Linked DNA regions of Rubripirellula tenax. Each later gene encodes a partner of the first gene's protein in a complex. Links are inferred from orthologs where the notes say so. Each region holds a gene or a part of one and is shown in the gene's direction. Other genes may lie near its edges.

Region 1 (10,281 bases):
TGCACCAAGACCACGGCAACAGCCCCGAGACCTGTCAATCGGCGATCGACAACGGTTTCACCAGCGTGATGATGGACGGGTCGCTAAAGGAAGACGGCAAGACGCCCGCCGACTATGACTACAACGTCAAAGTCACCTTGGCCGTCGTCAAAGCGGCCCACTCGCAAGGCGTTTCGGTCGAAGGCGAACTCGGTTGCCTCGGCTCGCTCGAATCGGGCGAAGGCGAACAAGAAGACGGCCACGGCGCGGTCGGCGAACTGACCCACGACCAACTGTTGACCGACCCCGACGAAGCACAACGCTTTGTCGAAGAAACCGGCGTCGACGCATTGGCCGTTGCGATCGGAACCAGCCACGGTGCTTACAAGTTCACCAAGAAGCCGACCGGCGAAGTGTTGGCGATGGACCGCATTGAAGCCATTCACGCCAAGCTGCCCAACACCCACTTGGTCATGCACGGCTCGTCGAGCGTCCCGCAAGAATTGCAGGACATCATCAACAAGTACGGCGGCAAGATGAAGCAAACCTACGGTGTGCCCGTCGAAGAAATCCAACGCGGTATCAAGAGTGGTGTTCGCAAGATCAATGTCGACACCGATTGCCGCATGGCGATCACCGGTGCGATCCGCAAGGTCTTGACCGAAGATCCAGGCGCGTTTGATCCACGTGCGTACTTGAAGCCCGCCCGCGCGGCGATGAAGGACGTTTGCGTCGCCCGCATGACGGCGTTCGGCCAAGCCGGCAACGCATCGAAGTTGCGCAAGGCCATGGGCGTCACTGCCTAGTCCGGTGGTAAACCGGCGGCTGATCGACGCTTTTGATACTCACGTTGCCCGTCGTGGCAACGTGAGTGCGTTGGTGTCTCGCCGCCGATCGTGTGAGTTAAAAGCGGGTGAATTGATAACGGCGACTTGGGCAGAACTTGCTCGCGCCGTCGATGCTCGCTCGGCTGCTTTCTCGAATCTTCCGTTCTCTCGCATCCCTTCGGACAACACGTTCGAACAGATCGTCGACATCCTGGCGGCGATGCGGGCGGGTGTCATGGAAGTTTCGGTCGATCCGCGTTCGGCACCCATGGCCGACGGGCCGGTCGACGTCGGTGGCGATGCAGCGATTGTTCTGCAAACCAGCGGAACGACTTCACAGCCCAAGGGTGTCGTGTTAACGCACGACAACTTGTACGGCAATGCGGCGGCAAAGCTGGCCGCCGTTCCGCAATCCAACGACGACGTTCGATTGACCGTTTTGCCGCTCTCGCACGCCTATGCCAGAACCAGTGACTTTGGCACTTGGCTGATCAGCGGTTGCACGCTGGCAGTGACACACGGCTTTGAAGGCTTGATTCAGCTTGCGCCGTTGGTTTCTCCGACGTTGATGAACGTCGTTCCGTCGATCGCCTACCGACTGCTCCAGCATGACTTGGACGCGATCGGATTGGAGCGACTGCGGTTGCTTGGCTGCGGAGGCGCGCCGATTTCGGTCGCAGCATTCGAGCAATTCAAGCGACTCGGGGTGACGGTGATCCAGGGATACGGCTTGACCGAAACGGGACCCGTGATTTGCAGCGCGACGCCCGACAATGCGACGGCGGGTTTCGTTGGCGACTTTGTCGACGGATGGGAGCATGAAATTCGCGACGGTGAATTGTTCGTCCGCGGGCCGCACGTGATGAAAGGGTACTGGGGCGATGAACAGGCGACGCGAAATAAAGTCGACGCCGAGGGTTGGTTACGGACCGGCGATTTGGTCCAGCGTGATGCGGCAACGGGTCAGCTTCAAATTCTCGGCCGCGTCGACGATGTGATCGTGATGGACAACGGCCGAAAAATTTCGCCGTCGCCGATCGAGCGAGACGTCGAACAACTCGCCGGCGTCCGCCACGCGATGCTGGTTTGGCGAACACGGCTTGAGCTGTGGATCGATGGTGATGCGAGCGAGACCGAAATCCGCGCATTGCTATTGAAGCATCCCGAATGCCGCCGCGCGACCGTCCATCGCTTCGATCCACCGTTATCGATCGAGCAAGGCGAACTGACCGCGAAGGGAACGATCCGCCGAAAGGTCGTCCAACGACGCTATGCCGGGTCGTAGGCGTCGCTGCCCAGGCCGCGGCCTCGCGGGATGAATTTGCACATCAGGATGCCCAACATGTACAAGAACATCAGCGGGATCGCCAACGCGATCATGCTGGTCACGTCGGCCGGCGTCACGATCATCGCGATCACGTTGATCACCAGTACCGCGACCTTCCAGCTATCGATGAAGGCCTGTGTCTCCAGCAGCCCGATGCGTTGGATGAACAACATCACCAGTGGCAATTGGAACGCGATTCCGAATCCCAGTGGCAGCATCAGAACGAAGTTGACGTAGTACGAAAGCCGCGGCTCGATGGCGACATCCATGGAACCGTTGAACGCCAACAGGAATGCCAACACATAATGCAGCACCAGAAAGAACGCCAAGATCACACCGCTGATGAAAAGCAACACGGAGATCGGCAGATAGACGTACACATAGCGTCGCTCGTGGTCATGAAGTCCCGCCGCCACGAATGACCAGATGTGATAGAAAATCATCGGCGATGCAAAGACAGCACCGACGATCAATCCGGCTTTGACCCAGATCATGAACGGCTCTTCCATCTTCAACGAACTGAGGCCGGTCTTGTTTTGACGCAGTTGAAGACGTGGCTTCAGTTTCGCCGGGTCGGGAATCGATCCCAGGATATTGGCCAACTCTCGAGGCTCGATCGTGACCTGAGCGGTTTCGTCGGTGGACGTTTGGCCCGACACCGAAACATCGGCATCGCTCGCCGGTGGCACCACGGCCCGCAACGAATCCATCGTTAGGTTTTGATATTCTTCGGGAACGTCGTAGACGATCTCCGCGACCAGTGATCCGCCCGAAAGGAAGGCCCGAAGCGGTTTGACTTCGTCGGATTTCGGATCGTAACCCATCCGATACAAGTCGCGATCGGCCTGGAATTCGCGGATCGCAGATTCCAGCGGTTTTTGAATGAACAAAATCACGCTGTCAGCGAAGAACAACCCGAACAACATCCCGAAGGTCAACCACATGATTGCCTTCACCAAACTTTGGCGAAGTTCATCCAGGTGCTCCCCGAACGTCATCGTCGAATTGTCAAACAGGTCGTCTTTGGGGCGAGCCAATCGGTCCACGAATCGTGTCTCACATGGGCCAGAATCTGCTCTGGCGTTAAAAAGGGACGTATATTTCCAACAGTGTAACAGCCGGCGGCGAAAACGCCCGGGCCACCGATATCCTGAACGTCGCAAAATCTTGGTTGTCACCGACAAAAATACGCCGATGAATGCCTATCCGCTCACCTTTCACCCCGTTTTGAAGCAAACCATTTGGGGCGGTCGCCGCTTAGGCACCCAATTGGGCAAGCCCATCGGCGCAGATTCCAATTATGCCGAAAGTTGGGATATCGTCGATCATGGGGCTGACCAGAGCGTTGTCGCCGACGGTCCGCTGGCCGGAAAGACGTTGGCAGAAGTCATTGCGTCTAACCGCAAGTGGTTGCTCGGCGATGTAGATGTAAAGGGAATCGATTCGAAAGGATCGGGGCGGTTTCCGCTGCTGTTCAAATATCTCGATTGCAACCGCGTCCTGTCGGTCCAAGTTCACCCCGACGATCGATACGCCGCCCAGATGAGCCAACCCGACTTGGGAAAAACCGAAGCCTGGTATGTCGTTGCTGCCGATCCAGGAAGCCTGATTTATGCCGGTCTGAAATCGGACGTCAACAAAGCGACTCTGCGTGAAGCGGTGCAGGCGGGTCAAACCGAACAGGCACTGCATTCATTTCAGCCTCAGGTCGGCGACATCGTTTTCATCCCCGCCGGAACGGTACACGCCCTCGGTGCGGGTCTGGTGATTGCCGAAATCCAGCAATCCAGTGATACGACCTTCCGTTTGTTCGATTGGAATCGCGTCGACGAGCAAGGCAACAGCCGGCCGCTTCATATTTCAAAGAGCCTGGACGTGACGGACTATGCATCGGGTCCTGTGATGCCCCGGCGTCCGGACGAAGAAGTCGCAGGCTGGCAAACGATGGTCCAGAGCGACAAGTTCGTGATGCAATTGATGACCAAGGGCGTCGACACCCTCGGCGGCGACGGCAAGTTTCACATCGTGACCGTTCCACGCGGGCGAGTGACATTGGAATTCGCCGGCGAGACTCAGACACTCGGTGCGGGCACAACCATGCTGTTACCGGCGGCATCGTCGACGTGCAAAGTTGCGGTGCCATCGCCTGATTCCGTCGTGATGGCGTCGCACTTGCCGGACTGATGCGAACGACCCGAACTGGGTTCCACGATTCCTCAGGGATCGGAACGGAATGCTTGCTAAGCGTGGTGCCAGTCGGTCGATCGAGACCTTGATCCCACACGTCATTCCTTCGGGTGACAAAGTCGCTCTTACAAGTGACGGCGAAACCTATGTATGGTTGGCCGCGGGACGCCCCCCGATCAACCAGTTTCTTGGGAATTCATCGTCATGACAGGTCGCCGATTCGCGTCTCTTTCCAGTTTCGGTTTGGCTGCAATTGCGGCCATCGCCATTTCCGGATGTCGGGGTAACGGTTTTTTCCCGCCCGCCGGGCCGATGAACCAGCAACAAGCCAACGCGATCGCCCACGATCCGTTTCCTCAAAACGGCATCGCTCCGGACGAATTGGCGTCTCGACCACCGGATTACCAACAACCCCTGCCCGAAGCCGTGCGGAATCGACTGGTACCCGACGCGATGCCTTGGCTGGGACGTTAGTGATTGCTCGGATTGATCCACTACGGGATTGGACTCGGTTTTGGTAGGTTGGGTGGTTAACGCCCATTCAACTCCAAGACCATCATGCCTCGTAAAACCGCCAAGAAACGCCCCTCGAACTCCGCAGGCGATCCCTCCACGCTGCGTCTGCAACGTGTTTTGGCCGGCGCGGGCTTTGGTTCGCGACGCCAGTGCGAGGAATTGATCGAAGACGGCCGCGTCCACGTCGATGGCGTGGTCGTCGACAAACTGGGATCTTCGGTCGACCCGGAAACTCAAAAGATCCTGGTCGACGGCCAGCCGCTGCGGAAACAGAAAACGGTTTACTACGCCGTCAACAAACCCGTCGGTGTGGTCACGACCAATCGCGATCCCCAGGGCCGGCCGCGAGTCGTCGACTTGGTGCCACCCGACGAACGCGTGTTCCCGGTCGGTCGGTTGGACCTCAGCAGCGAGGGTCTGATCCTGCTGACCAACGACGGTGAACTGGCCCAGCAATTGACGCACCCCAGCTTCGGCGTGAAAAAAGTCTATCGCGTGATCGTCGCGGGCAAAGTCGAAAACGAAACGATGAAGAAGATGCGTGAAGGCATCTACATCGCCGAGGGCTTCGTCAAAGTCGATGGCGCGAAGCTGCTGAAGTCGAAAGCAAAATCGAGCGAGCTTGAAGTCACCCTTCGCGAAGGCAAGAACCGCGAAATCCGCCGCATCTTCGCCCGTTTCGGTCACAAGGTACAACAATTGCGCCGGATCGCTGTCGGACCACTGAAATTGGGGGACATGCCGCCGGGCGCGTACCGAGTCGTTGCTCGTGATGAAGTCGACAAGCTGTGGGCCGCCTGCGAAGCCGCCGAGAAAGAATCGGCCGCGACTTCGGCGCAAAAACGATCCAGTGGCGCCAAGCGAGCAGCAAAGAAGTACGGCGTAAAGGCTTCCAGTCGAACGACAAAACCGGGTGGCAATACGGCCGGGAAATCAAGCGGCAAGAAAGTCGGGCGTGCCGCAACGAAGTCGACGCCGGCGACGTTTTCGCTGCCGAAGAAACCTTCGAGTGGCGGCGTCATCATCGGCGGCGATGCGAGCCCGAAACTGGACCGCTCACAACAGAAAGAGCACGTCGTCCAACCGCGCCCCAAAGGCGGAAAGCGAAACGCGGCGGGGCGTGACGCCGATGGCGAAGGAACGCGATCAAGTCGACCACCATCTCGCGGCGCGAAGCGAAAAGGATTCAAGGGTAAGGGCGGCGGTGGCCGTTCTTCGGGACGAGGCACGAAGAAACGATAACGATGTCAAAACTGCATGCCGACTACTACGCCGATTCGATGGTGCAAATCGACGGCGCGATCGAATGGAATGAACCGGTTGGCGAAGAAACCTATCGCATCCGAATCGTTGCACCAACGCTCGCCGCGGCCGTGGTGCCGGGGCAATTCGTGATGATCCGGATCAAGGGAATCAACGCGCCACTGATCGGACGAGCCCTTGCGGTCTATGACGTGATCGCCGACGAATCGGGATCACTCCGGTGCATCGACTTGGTTTACCTTCGCAAAGGCGTGATGACGACGGCGCTGGCGAACTGCCAAGTCGGTACCGAAGTCACGGTGTGGGGACCGCTGGGCAATGGATTTTCTAATCGTCCGTGCGACCGACTGATCATGGCGGTTGGCGGTATCGGACAAACGCCGATGTTGCTGCTGGGCCAAGAGGCACTGGGTACGCGAACGTTCGGTGTCGACCGAGCGTCGGGATGGGCAAGCTCAGCGGAAATCATCTACGGCGCCCGGCGAGCAAGTCTGTTGGCCGGTGTCGACGATTTTCGCGGCGCCGGATTCGATGTCACCCTGTGTACCGACGATGGTTCCGTCGGCGAAAAACGTCTGGTGCCAGACGTCCTGGCCGAACGACTGTCCACAATCGAAGCGGGCACGCGAGTCCGTGTAGTGACGTGCGGCCCCGAAATCATGATGCAAAAAGTGGCTCAGACGTGTGAAGCCGCGGGCGTCGATTGCCAAGTCAGCATGGAAACGCCCATGGCGTGCGGCATCGGCATCTGTTTCTCATGCGTCGCCAAAATCCGCCAAGACGACGGTGAATGGGACTACAAACGGACCTGTGTCGAAGGCCCGATCTTTGACGCCGAGAAACTTTGCTGGGATTGAGTGCTGCGAAGCCCTCGCCGGTCTCTATGGCTTCGGTGCCGCCTCGGCCATCACGGCCAGGTCTTCGGCGCCAACGCGGGTGCAGAAATCGCCTAGTGACTCGGTGCCTTCTCGGTTCGCTTTGAACGCTGCGAAAATCGCGATTAGCTCATCCACCACGACGTCATCCGATACCAAGTCCTTGTAGATGAACGCCAATCGATTCCCCAGCCAACCGCCGCCGGCGAACACCGTGTACTTGTCCTTGGCTTTCCCAACCAACGCGATGTCCGCGTTGTAGGGACGAGCGCATCCGTTGGGGCAACCCGTCATTCGGATCGTGAATCTTTCTTTTGCCAATCCCAATTTCGCCAACGGTGCTTCTAAGCCATCGATGATGCTGGGCAGCCGACGCTCGCTTTCGGTAATCGCAAGTCCACACGTCGGAAGCGCTACGCACGACATCGACCAACGACGAACGGTGCTGGTGTCTTCGGTGATCGGCATTTGGTTCTGCTTGACCAGACCGATCAGCTTGTCTTTGTCCGCTTCGGCAATGTCGGTGAAGATCACGCTTTGGTGACCCGTCATACGAATTTCGGTTTTGAATTCGTGGCACACCGCACGCAAAGCCGCTTTGAGCTGGTGGTTGTTGTCGTCGTACAAACGGCCGTTTTCGATGTTCAAGCCATACGACCACTTGCCGTCGCCTTGCGCTTGCCAACCCATGTGATCGTCCACTTCGTGAACGTCGTCGGGCGTGCAGTCGGCCAACTTTTCGCCGTAGTACTTTTCGACTTCGGCGCGGAACTTTTCGATGCCCCACTCGGCGATCAGGTACTTCAGTCTCGCCACCTTACGGTCGGCGCGATTTCCGTTGTCGCGTTGAACTTGCAAAACACACTGGCAAACTGCGACAACTTGCTCGGGCGTCGCAAACGCCATTCGCTTGGCCAACGCCGGGAATGTCTTCGCCGCCGACGGCGTGGTGCCCATGCCGCCGCCGACCAACACGTTGTATCCGATCACGTTGTCGTCGCGGACGATCGCCAACAGCCCGATATCTTGGGTGTAAAGGTCGACGCAATTGTCGTCAGGAAAACCGATGCCCATTTTGAACTTACGCGGCAAGTACGTCGCACCGTAAAGCGGTTCAACGGCATCGCCACTGACGCGGCCATGAACGGTGGGACCCTCGTTGCCGCCGCCTTCCAGCGTCTTTTCGCCGGATTCGGGATCGGTTAGCCAAAGTTCGTGGTAGGCACTCGTTTGCGGCGCCATCGCGGTGGTCAACTCGTCGGTCAACGCTTCGATTTGGGCGTGAACGTTGCCGGTCCGCTTGGCCGGACAGCACATGATGTTTCGGTTCACGTCGCCGCAGGCGGCAAGTGTCGACAACGCCATATCGTTGATCCGCTTGATCGTCGGCCGCAGGTTGTCCTTCAGGATTCCGTGCAACTGGATCGTTTGGCGGGTTGTGATTTTCATTGTCGAGTTGCCCAGTTCTTCACAGGCATCCAGCATCGACAAAAACTGGTCTGATGTGATCCGACCACCGGGAATCCGCAGCCGCAGCATCATCGAATAGGCTTTTCCGCCGCCTTCCTTCTTGGCGGCTCCCCGTGCATCGCGGTCGTCTTGCTGGTACGAACCGTGAAACTTCAGCAATTGCAGATTGTCTTTATCGAAGTGGTCGACGGGAGCGGCGACTTCTTCACCGATCGTGCCCTTCAAATACTTGCTGGCGGTTTTGATCGATTCGACGGGGCTTAATTTTGGTGTGTCGGTAGACATCGAGACACAAATCCTGTGTGATTTCTAATACGTGGGGGGCGAAGATTCGCCGGGCGGTGCTTTTCAATGCGATTCGTTACAGTTTCCGCAGCTCCAGCCTTCTGCGTAACTATACCGGTCGCCGCCGTTTCTCACTATGGCGATCAATTCGGACGTATTGGAAGTGAAATCGATGACAGCGAGACTCTTGGACGGCAAACGCGTCGCCGCAGAAATTCGTGACGAAGTGGGCAACGAAGTCCGTGCATTCGTGCAATCGGGCGGGCCGACGCCGTGTTTGACGGCCGTTCTGGTCGGCGAAGACCCGGCCAGCCAGGTTTATGTGCGAAACAAAGCCAAAGCCTGTGAAAAAGCGGGAATCGACGGCCGGACGATGCGACTTCCCGCCGATACGACCCAAATCCAATTGGTCGAAGTCGTCCGCGGGCTCAACGCCGATCCGGCCGTTCACGGCATCTTGGTCCAATTGCCGCTGCCGGCGGGCGGCAATGGCGGACAAGGCTTTAACGAGCGGGCGATTTTGGACACGGTCGATCCGAACAAGGATGTCGACGCGTTTTCCCCCGTCAACGTGGGCCTTTTGATGCAAGGCCGGCCCAGGTTCTTGCCCTGTACCCCACACGGCATCGTCCAGCTTTTGCATCGCGAAAAGATCTCGGTGGCCGGCAAGCACGTCGTCGTCGTCGGCCGCAGCGACATCGTCGGCAAACCGATGGCCATGATGTTGGCCCAGCGAGACGGTTCGTGTGGCCGCGAGGTTGCCAACGCTACCGTCACGATCGCCCACAGCCGAACCGCCAACCTGGCCGAAGTTTGTCGATCCGCCGACATCCTGATCGCGGCTGTCGGCGTCCCGGAAATGATCGGCGGCGACATGGTTGCCGATGGGGCCGTGGTGATCGACGTCGGTATCAATCGAGTCGAAGACGGCGCTGGCGGCTACAAGTTGGTCGGCGACGTGAACTTTGCCGAAGCGATGGACAAGGCGTCGGCAATCACACCGGTGCCCGGAGGCGTCGGCCCACTTACGATCGCGATGCTGCTGCACAATACGCTGCTGGCCGCGAAGCAGTCCTAGCCCGGTCAACGCCAAGCTCAACGCCAAGCGTTAACGGTACAAGCCCGATCAAACCGATGCCGAAGCGTATCCCTTGGGATGGCTCTGGTGCCATCGCCATGCCGTTTCGATGATCGATTTCACGTCGGTATACTTGGGCTCCCATCCGAGCAACTTCTTGGCCAAACGGGCATCGGCGACTAATTCTGGCGGATCGCCCGCACGCCGCGTTCCCATGATTTCGGGGATCGCGTGGCCGGTGACTTCGCGGCAGGCGTCGATGATCTCACGGACGCTGGTGCCTTTGCCGGTGCCAAGGTTCACGCACAATCCCTTGCCCGCTTCCAAACGCTCCATCGCCGCCAAGTGGGCAGCGCCCAGATCGTCGATGTGGATGTAGTCGCGGATACAAGTTCCATCGGGCGTCGGATAGTCGTCGCCGTAAATGGTGATGGCTTCACGTTGCCCCAGCGCGACTTGCAACACGATCGGGAT
Region 2 (10,294 bases), on another replicon or contig:
CGTGCCGAGAATCGCGAGTTGATCGAATCGACGGGAATTCGTGTCTGGTTGGATGCGACGCCAGAGGAGATTTGTGATCGCGTGCTCGCCGATGCGTCGACGACAGAGCGCCGGCCGGCGCTGACGGAATTGTCCCAGCGAGAAGAAATCCATCGCCTGATGGCCCAGCGACGGGATTTGTACCAAGCGTCCGCCGACCACCACGTCGACACGACGGGCAAGTCGGTTGACGAAGTAGCGAAGTTGGTGATGGAAGCCGTCGGACGAAATGGAGGCGAGAACGCCTGATAACAAGGTGGTTCCGCAAGGACGGGAATCCGCCGTTCTAAAAAGTCTCGTTTGGCCGCGGGCGTCTATTGATAGCAAGGCAGATGTCCCGCCAAGCTCTCAAAAGCAGTTCCACGGTGGGAATGATCTTGTCTTCGAGGACCGCGATAGATTATCGGGAACTGAAAGAAGCTCAAATTCGCCTTTCAGGACTCGCTCGCGATGCAATCGTCACGACGTCGAACAATATCGAAACTATCGCCTATCCTGCTGTTCGCCTTTGGCATCCTCTTCGGATCGCCGGTGATGGCCCAGGGATCGGTATCGTTCCAGCCGTACACCGTCTACGTGGCTCAAGAGGAGTCGCACGCCCGATGCGGTCCTTCGGCGACCGACTATCGCACGGACGAACTTCGCCATGGCCAAGCGCTGGAGGTCTATTACGAAGGCAAAGACGGTTGGTTGGGCATTCGGCCGCCCGAGTCGGCGTTCAGCTGGATCCCCGCAGACACCGTTGAACGCGAAAAATCCAGCAACACAGGCGTGGTCATTGAGGATCGCACCGTCGCATGGATCGGCACCCACCTGGGTCGCGCCCGTTCGTACAACTGGCAAGTTCAGTTGTCCAAGGGCGAACCGGTCACGATCATCGGCAAGAGCGAACGCGAAGGACCCGATGGGCCTCAGTTGTGGTACCGCATCGTTCCGCCGTCGGGCGAGTTTCGCTGGATCCACCGCGATCAAGTCGTGATCAACAGCGAACAGCTGATCGAAACGATGGCAGTCGCTCAATCGCAAAACGAAATCATGTTTGCCGAAGCCGGGCCCACGTCGCCTCGCACGCAAAGCATCGAGCCAAAGCGAACGGCACGCCCCGCCGCGCAGCCGATCGCGGCGAAACCCGCTTCGAGTCGCCGAACGCATCCGTCCGGTGTTGCTCAAGCATCCGGTGAATCGGTGCTGGAGAACGACGCCGATGATATGGAACTGATGCCGATTGGCAGCGGCCTAAGAGACTCATGGAAATCAAGCGAGCCGAGCGAAGCCGAAGACTCTCGCCCACGGACCGCATCGGTCGAACTTGAATCGCCTCCATCGCTGGCGCCATCGCCAAGTCTGGGCGTCTCACAGCAAACCGCCTCACAGCAACCGCCGGTGGCGAATGAACCCACTCGGCGGAAAGGTCTGATCGCCTCAGTCGCGTTCTTGGGGCGGCCGACTTTGACGCCGATCGGAACGTCAACAACCACCGCGATCCCACCGGTGCCGAACGATGACAATTGGACCAGCGGCGCCGCGCGAACTTCCAATGCGGTCGCAAGCGCTGAAGCACCGCAACCGATGTCGACGCCGACCACCGCGATTGCTCAACCGAGTGTCGCTACGCAGCAGAGTGTTGTATCGCAGTCGAGCATTCCGGTCGAAATGAGCCTTCCCGCACCGGCGCCCCCAGCGTCAACGATCATGCAGGTTTCTGGCCAGGCACCGATGCCGGCTCAAAACTTGGTTCCCCAACCCATGGCGAGTCCTGCGGTTTCAGGATGGATGCCCGCCGGCAGCATGCCGGCGGCTGCGGCGTCTTCCCCGTTACTAACAACGGCATCGACGTTGAACGTCGTTCCCGCCCAGCGCATCGCACAGATCAAAAGCGAAACCGCGAACGCGAGCGTTGATCAATTGACGATAACATTATCGCGTTTGATGGCCGGGCAAGCCTCGGCGCTTGAAACCGAACCTGTTGCGACTGCGGCTCGGACGATCGCTCGATCCGCCACCGATGCGAACATTGCATCGCAGGCAAGACTTTTGGCCGATCGCGCCGAACAATATGCTCTCGTTGCGACCCGTCGCGACGGGAACTCGATGATCCGAAACCAAGGCGATGTCGTGCTTGCCGATGCGACGATGCCGATCGGAACACCGACCAGCCTGACGGTCCCCGAACTTCCAATCGCGTCGTTTGACAACGCGCCGGCAACTGCAACCCAAACCGCAGCAACTGCCGACACGCCTACCTATGGCGGACAACTTGTTCAGGTCTATTCGGCTCGACCGCACAGCCCACCGTTTGCGTTGACCGATGGCACCGGCCGCACTGTTGCCTACGTGACCCCCGTGCCGGGTGTGAACTTGCGGTCGCATCTGAACAGCCGAGTCAATGTGGTCGGCACGGTCGGATACTTGCCGGGGCTGAACATGCCCCACGTGATGGCGTCACACGCGGTACGAATCGTCGAATAGACGCTGCGGCCATGTGATTTCGGAAAAACCACTTTTTCGCGGCGACGGCAGCCTATCGCACGCCCGGATTCCGCCCGTCGAAGCGGCTGCCGACGAAGCTACCCCGGTGGACTGGGATACTGGTTTAACGGACGTGGTAGGGTTACCATTTCGGCATGAGTACCGAAGAAATCAAACATCGCCGCCAGCAACTCCGCAATCTCGTCGTGATGGCTTTCGCGGACGGCCAGTTAGGCGAACGCGAAGTCCACTTGGTGGCTGACCGCTGTGCCGAGCTGGGGCTAGACGAATACGATCTGCAGAAAGCGGTCGAGTTCGGACTGGGCGACGAGGCCGCCTTGGAACTGCCGACGGGCGCCGAAGCGAGCGAAGAGCTGCTCAAAGACATGATCCGCATGATGGCCGCCGATGGCCATTTGGACGAAAGCGAAAAACGGTTGTTCGCGCTCGCGGCAGCCAAGATGTCGATCTCTACCGCCGACGTGCAGCGGTTGATCGACGAAACGCTTAGTTCGTGAGCAAAGCGGTGGCCCGAATCTTGATCACCTCTGGTCCGACGCGTCAATATCTTGACCCGGTTCGCTATTTGACCAACGCGTCGAGTGGGCGGATGGGATCGGCGTTGGCCGCCGCTGCGCTGAACCTTGGCCACGAAGTCGTCGTCATCTCGGGTCCGGTGTCGGTCGAGTACCCCAACGCGGCAACGGTCATACCCGTCATCTCGACCGACGAGATGCTGCAAGCCGCCGTCGAAACATTCAAGACGTGCGACGGCGCGATCGGTGCCGCAGCGCCATGTGATTACATGCCGCGAGAAATGCAAACGCAAAAGATTTCCAAGACAGGCAAGCCGCTTGCCATCGAGTTGGTCGAAACGCCCGATGTCGTCGCCACGCTCGGCCAAAATAAACGACATGACCAATGGGTCGTCGGCTTCGCTTTGGAAACGGAAGACCGACACTTCCGCGCGATCGTTAAATTGGAACGCAAACATTGTGACTTGATGGTGTCCAATGGTCCCGCGGCGATCGATGCGGCCGACAACGAAGTCGAACTGCTTGATCGCGACGGTGCGGTCATCGAAGCCATCCAAGGCACCAAAGAACACGTTGCCGATCGGTTGCTGAAGCAAATCCACGATCGATTGATCCGTTGAAGCGACATCAACATTGCAACGATGCGACCATTAACAATCAACTCCTCTGAACCCGAAAAGCTCTGTGGACCTCTCCGTATCGCTTGGCCGTTTGCAGCTTAAGAATCCGATCATGGTTGCTTCGGGCACGTTTGGTTACGCCCGTGAAATGGAAGGCATCGTCGACGTTCCTCGGCTCGGCGCGGTGCTTCCAAAGACCATCACCGCCGAACCTCGCGTCGGAAACGCGCCTTGGCGAACGGTCGAAACCACCGCCGGATTGCTCAACGCGATCGGGTTGGACAACGACGGCGTTGACGCGTTCTTAGAGAATCACCTTCCTTACTTGGCTGCATTGGGCACGTCGGTTGTGGTCAGCGTTGCCGGTCGAACCGAAGACGATTTTGTTCAGTTGGCGCGTCGTGTCGGTGAACGCGAGGGAGTCTCGGCAATCGAGCTGAACCTTTCTTGTCCCAATGTCAGCGGTGGCATCGACTTTGGCACCAACGCCAAGTCATGCCAAAGCGTTGTCGCGGCGGCGCGCGCGGCGACGGACGTGCCGATCCTGGCCAAGCTGACGCCGAATGTGACTCGCATCGACGAGATTGCTCGCGGTGCAGCCGACGGCGGCGCCGACGCGGTCTGCCTGATCAACACGGTTTTAGGCATCGCCGTTGACTGGCGAAAACGCAAGCCGATGCTGGGTAACGGCATGGGCGGATTGAGCGGCCCCGCGATCAAGCCGATCGCGCTTCGGTGTGTGCACCAAGTCGCTTCGGCCGTCGACATCCCGATCATTGGGATCGGCGGTATTGCAACGATCGATGACGTGATGCAGTTCTTGGTGACCGGCGCCAGTGCCGTTCAGATTGGAACGGCGAACTACTATGACCCGACCGTATCGACGCGGCTGATCGACGAACTACCATCCGCCTTGGCAGAGATCGGTGCCACCACCGTCGGCCAGTGCGTTCGCACGCTGAACAAGTAGATCGACTCATGACGACCCTTTCCGCGACCGACGTTTCGACCGTCACGAATCTTGCACAACACATGCGTGAAATGCGTGTGCGTGCCGAATCGATGCGGGCGGAGTTTGCGACCGGCGACCGCGGTTTCTTCTCGCCGATCGAGGACGACCAGGTCACGCATCTTTGGGTCTCGTACCACATGGCGCGGGCGGCGCTGCTAGAAATCCTGCACACAATCCGCACGACGGCCGGAAAAGCACGCGAAGACAATGCGGCCGAGTTCGCACTGGCGTACACGTCGGCGCTGATCCTGATCGATGCCGCTCGCACCCTTCGCGACCAGTTCGGTAAAGACGTCCTGGTGCGCCGAAAACTGAACGAATCGTATTCGTTGTTTGGCATCGACCGGAACAGCTTCGATACAATCCAACTGTCGTTGACCGATCCCAAAAATGCGATCGGCGTTCGACGTGCGAACCATTTCTATGACGACAATCGGGAACTCTTCCAGCGGTTGTCGTTGGCCGACGAGAATGTGGCGCGGTTGGTCTCGCTGATCGATGTCCTGCGCGAACGAGTTGCGATCGGTGCCAAGCGTTACCTCCGCGCTCGTGTTCATCAACTTCGCCAAGACACGCGTGAGCGATTGGTCGGCCAGAGCTTCGCTCGCTCGGTGTACGCCATTCAAGAATGGGGTTCGCGATTGGTCAGCAGCATTTCGACCAAGCCCGGCCACGTCGCCCGATTGCCCGCCCACGTCGCGGACGCCATCGCGGCGATCATTCAACCCGGCGACGTCTTTGTGACGCGAAAAGAAGCCGCCGTCACGAACTACTTCTTGCCCGGTTTCTGGCCACACGCGGCGATGTACGTCGGTAACGATCAGGTCGTCGAATCACTTAAAGACGGTGTTCGAGTCCGCACAATGGATTCGCCGCTGGGAAACGATGCGATCGCGTTGATTCGTCCGACACTCCCTGCGCCGCAAATCGATCAAGCCATCCGGCGCGCCCATTCGCATGTTGGTAAACCGTATGACTTTGATTTCGACTTCACGCGATCCGATCGCATGGTTTGCACCGAAGTCGTCTATCGCAGTTACGAGGGCCTCGGCGGGATGTCATTCGAATTGAAGAAACGCGCCGGACGGCAAACGATTTCGGCCGAAGACCTCTTGGAATTAGCAGTTGCCGGGCAGTCTTTCTCTACAGTTGCCGTTTACTGCCAGCGATTCGGTGACGCTTTGTTGACCGATCACGATGTGGCACCCGTGATGAACGCGACCGTCGCCACCCTGAAAAACAACTCTTAACTTCGCTACTGTAATATGAACTTACTCGATCGAATCGACCGGATCGTTCGCCCGATCACGATTCCTAACCTGACCGCCTTGCTGGTCGGTTGCCAGTTCGTGTTTTGGATCTTCAGTCTTGTTGACCCGACGATGATCGAACGAGGCACTTTGATTTGGGACAAAGTGATCGAAGGCGAAGTCTGGCGATTGGGAACGTTCTTGCTGGTCGCGCCGACGAGCAGTCCGATCTTCGCGATCTTCTACTTCTATATCTTCTACATGATGGGAACGGCGCTCGAACAACAATGGGGCAACGTCCGATACTGTTCATTCATGTATGTCGGACTCATCTTGACGTTGATCGCCGCCGGTATCGCGCACGACCAATCCGTGACCGGTTTCTTCCTCGAAGCAACCGTCTTTTTGGCCTTTGCGACCTACAACCCGAACTTTGAATTTCTCTTGTTCTTTGTACTGCCGGTGAAGATCAAGTACTTGGCGTGGCTGCAAGCGGCTTGGTACGTTCTGACGTTTCTTGCCGCGCCACTGGCTGGCAAGATGTTGGTTCTAGCATCAGTCGGAAACTACTTGCTGTTCTTCGGACGCGGGCTGTTTGGCCGCGGTGTTAGTCTGCAACGCAAAATGGCGTGGAACAAGAAACAGGTCAAACAGTCCAAGACGCCGCGACACGTTTGTCACGTCTGTGGCATCGACAGCACCACGGACCCAAGCGCCGACTTTCGATACTGCAGCCAGTGCGACGGCCATTTCGCGTATTGCCAAGATCACCTTCGCGATCACCCGCACGTGAACAAGAACGCAGTGAAGTAGCCAGTCACGAGACACCCGCACTCTGCCATTCTTTGATCGCTTCGACGGGCGAAACCAACATGATGACGTTCAACGTCAAGCAATCTCGGATCGTCACCAGCAGCACCAATTCCACGACCAGAAAAAACGCGATCGCCGTCAACGGGCGGACCCGTGAAGCAAACGCGTAGCCCAACAAGCACGCGATCACGTCGAAAATCGAGTTGGCGATCGAGTCACCAAAGTAATCCAACGAGATCGTGCCCTCGCGGTATCGGTTGATGATGATCGGCGAGTTCTCCAAAATCTCCCAACCGGCTTCGATCACAGTCGCAAGGATCCACTTCACATGGGTCGGAACCTTTGTCAGCAAGTTCAACGCGGCAAAGAAAATCAAGCCGTGCAGCACGTGTGAAAAGAAATAGGGATCGATCAAGTGCTGCGACGCATGAGACGTCCAAATGTCCCAGGCCCATGGGACCGGACGTCCACAGGCACACCACCACGTTCGCCTCATCGCTCGCAGAATCGTGACCATGACCACAGTCACGCCCACAATCCAGGCAACACAGCGAGTCCGTTGGTTGGCGTTCAATGGTTGGTTCCCTGCAAGACCGTTCGACTGGATTCGTTGTTTTCGATAGCGTCCCACATCGACGTCAATTCGGCCACCTTGTCCGGCATGTCGTTGTAAAGGTTGGTGGTTTCGGCCGGGTCGTTTTCCAAATGATAGAGCTGGCCCAATGGATCGCCTCGCTTGGCGGCGATCTTGCTGGGTTTCGAAAAACCTCCCGAACCAAGGCCCAAAATCAATTTCCAAGGCCCGCTACGGATCGTTTTCAATTTGCTGCCGCTCGACAACGCCAACGAAGATCGAACCGGTTCGTCGCTCCCGTGAAGCAGCGGCAGAATGCTGAAACTGTCGGGTCCTTCGTTTTCTGTAAGTTCCGTTTGCGCGACGGCGGCAAACGTGGCCAGCATATCGACGAACGAAATCGTTTGATCGCAACTCGAACCGGCTTTGACTTTGCCGGGCCATCTTGCAACGAAAGGCATTCGGTGCCCGCCCTCCCAAGCGTCCGCTTTCATGCCGCGCAATCCGCCGACCGAATCGTGCGAAAATCGATCTACGTCTTCGGCGTACCAGACCGGTCCGTTGTCCGATGTGAAGATGACCAGCGTATCGTCGGACATCCGCTCATCATCCAACGACTTCAGCACACGACCGATTTGTGCATCGACCATCATCACGAAATCGCCGTACATACCAGCGCCACTCTTGCCGCGAAAGGCTTCGACGGGCAACCATGGCGTGTGTGGCGCGGGATAGGCCAGATAGAGGAACAACGGCTGTTCGCGATCGTGGGCTTGAATCACCGAGACGGCTTCGTCGGTGAATCGCGGCAGGACTTCATCGAGTTCCAGCCCCGGCGCGATTCCGCCTTCTCGCCAAAACTCACCCTGAATCGGTGACCATCCCTCGCTTGAATTCGCTTCGATCGAGTCCGTCGGTGGATCGACGGCCCGGTTGCCCGAAATGTAGAAGTAGGGCGGGATATCCGTCGATGCTCGGATTCCAAAAAACGAATCGAATCCACAGTCCACGGGTCCACCCGGTAACGCATTCTCGTAACCGTTCTCGTTGAATCCGAGGTGCCACTTACCGACCATCGCCGTGCGAAATTCGCGTCGTTTTAGCACGGTCGCAATCGTCGCCTGATCGGGTCGGATCAGCGCGTGCTTTGGCCACTTGGAAACATCCGTGCGAAACGGGTAACGCCCGGTCAACAATCCGTACCGCGACATGTGGCACAGTGGTCCGGAGGCGTGCGCATCCGTGAATCGCATTCCGTCGCGAGCGAGCGAATCGATATTCGGCGTCGCGATCTTCGACTGTTCGTTGAAGCAAGCTGGATCGCCATAACCCATATCGTCGACCAGGATGAGGACGATGTTCGGAAGTTTGCTAGTTGCTGCTTCTAGCGTCGTGGTATCGAGCATGTGTGAAAACAGTGCCGCGCAAACCGCAAAGGCAAGTGCCGTTGTTCGATATTGCAAATTACGTGAGAGGCCTAGGCAGCAATGGACGCATCTTAGTTGAAGCGTCGACGTGGCTCGGATCTGAATCATATTGAATTCCTATTTTGTAAAACCACAGACAAACACAGATGGACACAGATTTGAGTCTGGAATGTCTGATCTGATCTGTGTCCATCTGTGGTTGAGATTTCCCAATTGAGAAGGACTAAAAAATGGTGGCGACGCATTACTGAAGACTGAGACGCATCGGATCATTGGGGCTTCTATGGAGGTGATCAATACGCTTGGACACGGTTTTCACGAGAAGGTTTACGAGAATTCACTTGTCATCGAATTTGGGCTCCAGGACATTCCGGTTAGTCAGCAACCACCTTTCCCGATCATTTACAAGGCCGTCGACGTCGGCCTCTACATCCCCGACTTGATTTGTTTCGATGCGGTCGTGGTGGATGCAAAGACGATTGACAAAATTACCGATCACGAGCTTGGCAAGATGTTGAACTACTTGAAAGTGACCGGTTTGCGAGTTGGAATGATCATCGATTTCAAGCTTGCCAAATTGGAATTCAAACGATTCGTCCGATGGTCGACTGCCCTGGTGTGACCTCGACTCACGGTCGGTTTGCAGTCGCGTTGTACCCAGGGTCGCCCGCGTCGGCTGGCATCGACGCATTCCATTTCAGCACCGCGTTCACCAAACGCTTGGTGACGTTTGCGTTGTCCGCCGAAACATCGTTGGCCTCTGCCGGATCCGCCGACACGTCGTGCAGTCTGGCGCGGCCACCATCGTAGTCGCAAAGCAGTTTCCAATCACCGACGCGGACGGCCAAGTCGGGAAGGTCGGTGTACTTGCGAAAATCTTTGCGGTCGGGCGGACGACGGAAAAAGACAGGCGTCTTCCGCGAATCGTCCGACTTTCCGATCAGAGTGTCGGCAAGGTTTTCGCCGTCGAAAACTGTCGCTTCGGGCATATCGACGTTGGCTAACGTCAACAACGATGGAACCAAATCGATCGCGGCGATCAACGAAGAACGGTTCACACTTCCACGCCGCGGCGACGGAATCAGGCCTGGACCCCACACGACCAACGGCGATCGAATGCCGCCTTCAAATAGCGTCGCCTTGGTCCCTGAATACGGTCCCGCCGTTCCCCCGTTGTCATCTGGGCCATTGTCCGAACAAATCATGATCAACGTGTTGTCTCGCAGCTTGTCGTCGTCGCGAATGCGATCGAGCAATTTCCCCATCTGCATATCCATTTCTTCCAACACCGAAAGGTACAAACCGTGCGGCGTCACAGACCAATTTTCGATCGTCGGAAAGTAGGGTGCGTGCACGTCGTCCGGCCAAACGTTGACATAGAACGGCTGATCCTTCTGTGTTGCCTCGTCGATGAACTCGATCGCTTCATCGACAAAGCCACCCGTGATCTCTGATCGCAACATCCAACGCACGGGCTCGCCCAATCGTTCGGCCTTATCCCAGATCCGACCCTTTTTGACGCCACCGTTTTTGGTCGGCACTTCGGTAAGGGGC

The links.
Region 2: the proteins of Poly51_RS09200 (region 1) and Poly51_RS04160 are in contact, whole or in part, in a crystal structure (PDB 5UE9), measured with the Lactococcus lactis proteins. The link is inferred for Rubripirellula tenax from one-to-one orthologs. Residues at the interface, in WP_023189152.1 of Lactococcus lactis: Leu4, Gln5, Ala47, Ser48, Met49, Leu50, Leu51, Arg52, Arg53, Met95, Leu98, Arg223, Met224, Ala225, Cys226, Ile228, Gly229, Ala230, Cys231, Tyr232, Ala233, Val235, Glu236, His237, Asn243, His244, Ala245, Lys247, Glu250; in WP_025017116.1 of Lactococcus lactis: Gly25, Phe27, Phe29, Glu32, Tyr33, Lys35, Tyr36, Lys48, Phe56, Thr60, Pro61, Arg62, Val63, Ala64, Glu65, Thr66, Ala67, Ser68, Gly69, Met70, Ile74, Gln77, Pro223, Glu251, Phe274, Ala275, Pro277, Phe278.

What each region holds. Positions count from the first base shown.
Region 1 is NZ_SJPW01000002.1:914,421-924,701, forward strand. The notes cover bases 5,189-8,018. They hold Poly51_RS09200 (dihydroorotate dehydrogenase electron transfer subunit), read left to right. Parts: upstream 5,189-6,080; coding sequence 6,081-6,956; downstream 6,957-8,018. Other genes in these bases: Poly51_RS09195 (pseudouridine synthase), read left to right, coding at 5,189-6,078; Poly51_RS09205 (NADPH-dependent assimilatory sulfite reductase hemoprotein subunit), read right to left, coding at 6,981-8,018. Also shown: fba (class II fructose-bisphosphate aldolase), read left to right, coding at 1-785; Poly51_RS09175 (AMP-binding protein), read left to right, coding at 859-2,091; twin-arginine translocase subunit TatC, read right to left, coding at 2,076-3,179; Poly51_RS09185 (type I phosphomannose isomerase catalytic subunit), read left to right, coding at 3,328-4,317; Poly51_RS09190 (membrane or secreted protein), read left to right, coding at 4,525-4,794; more of Poly51_RS09195, read left to right, coding at 4,879-5,188; more of Poly51_RS09205, read right to left, coding at 8,019-8,729; bifunctional methylenetetrahydrofolate dehydrogenase/methenyltetrahydrofolate cyclohydrolase FolD, read left to right, coding at 8,902-9,807; UDP-glucose 4-epimerase GalE, read right to left, coding at 9,856-10,281.
Region 2 is NZ_SJPW01000001.1:1,117,775-1,128,068, reverse strand. The notes cover bases 2,839-5,681. They hold Poly51_RS04160 (dihydroorotate dehydrogenase), read left to right. Parts: upstream 2,839-3,728; coding sequence 3,729-4,634; downstream 4,635-5,681. Other genes in these bases: Poly51_RS04155 (YiiX/YebB-like N1pC/P60 family cysteine hydrolase), read left to right, coding at 4,643-5,681; Poly51_RS04165 (phosphopantothenoylcysteine decarboxylase domain-containing protein), read left to right, coding at 3,035-3,664; Poly51_RS04170 (TerB family tellurite resistance protein), read left to right, coding at 2,839-3,026. In the rest of the region: Poly51_RS04180 (shikimate kinase), read left to right, coding at 1-288; Poly51_RS04175 (hypothetical protein), read left to right, coding at 490-2,508; more of Poly51_RS04170, read left to right, coding at 2,664-2,838; more of Poly51_RS04155, read left to right, coding at 5,682-5,926; Poly51_RS04150 (hypothetical protein), read left to right, coding at 5,942-6,739; Poly51_RS04145 (DUF2585 family protein), read right to left, coding at 6,744-7,313; Poly51_RS04140 (sulfatase family protein), read right to left, coding at 7,310-8,719; Poly51_RS04135 (GxxExxY protein), read left to right, coding at 8,988-9,362; Poly51_RS04130 (sulfatase family protein), read right to left, coding at 9,370-10,294.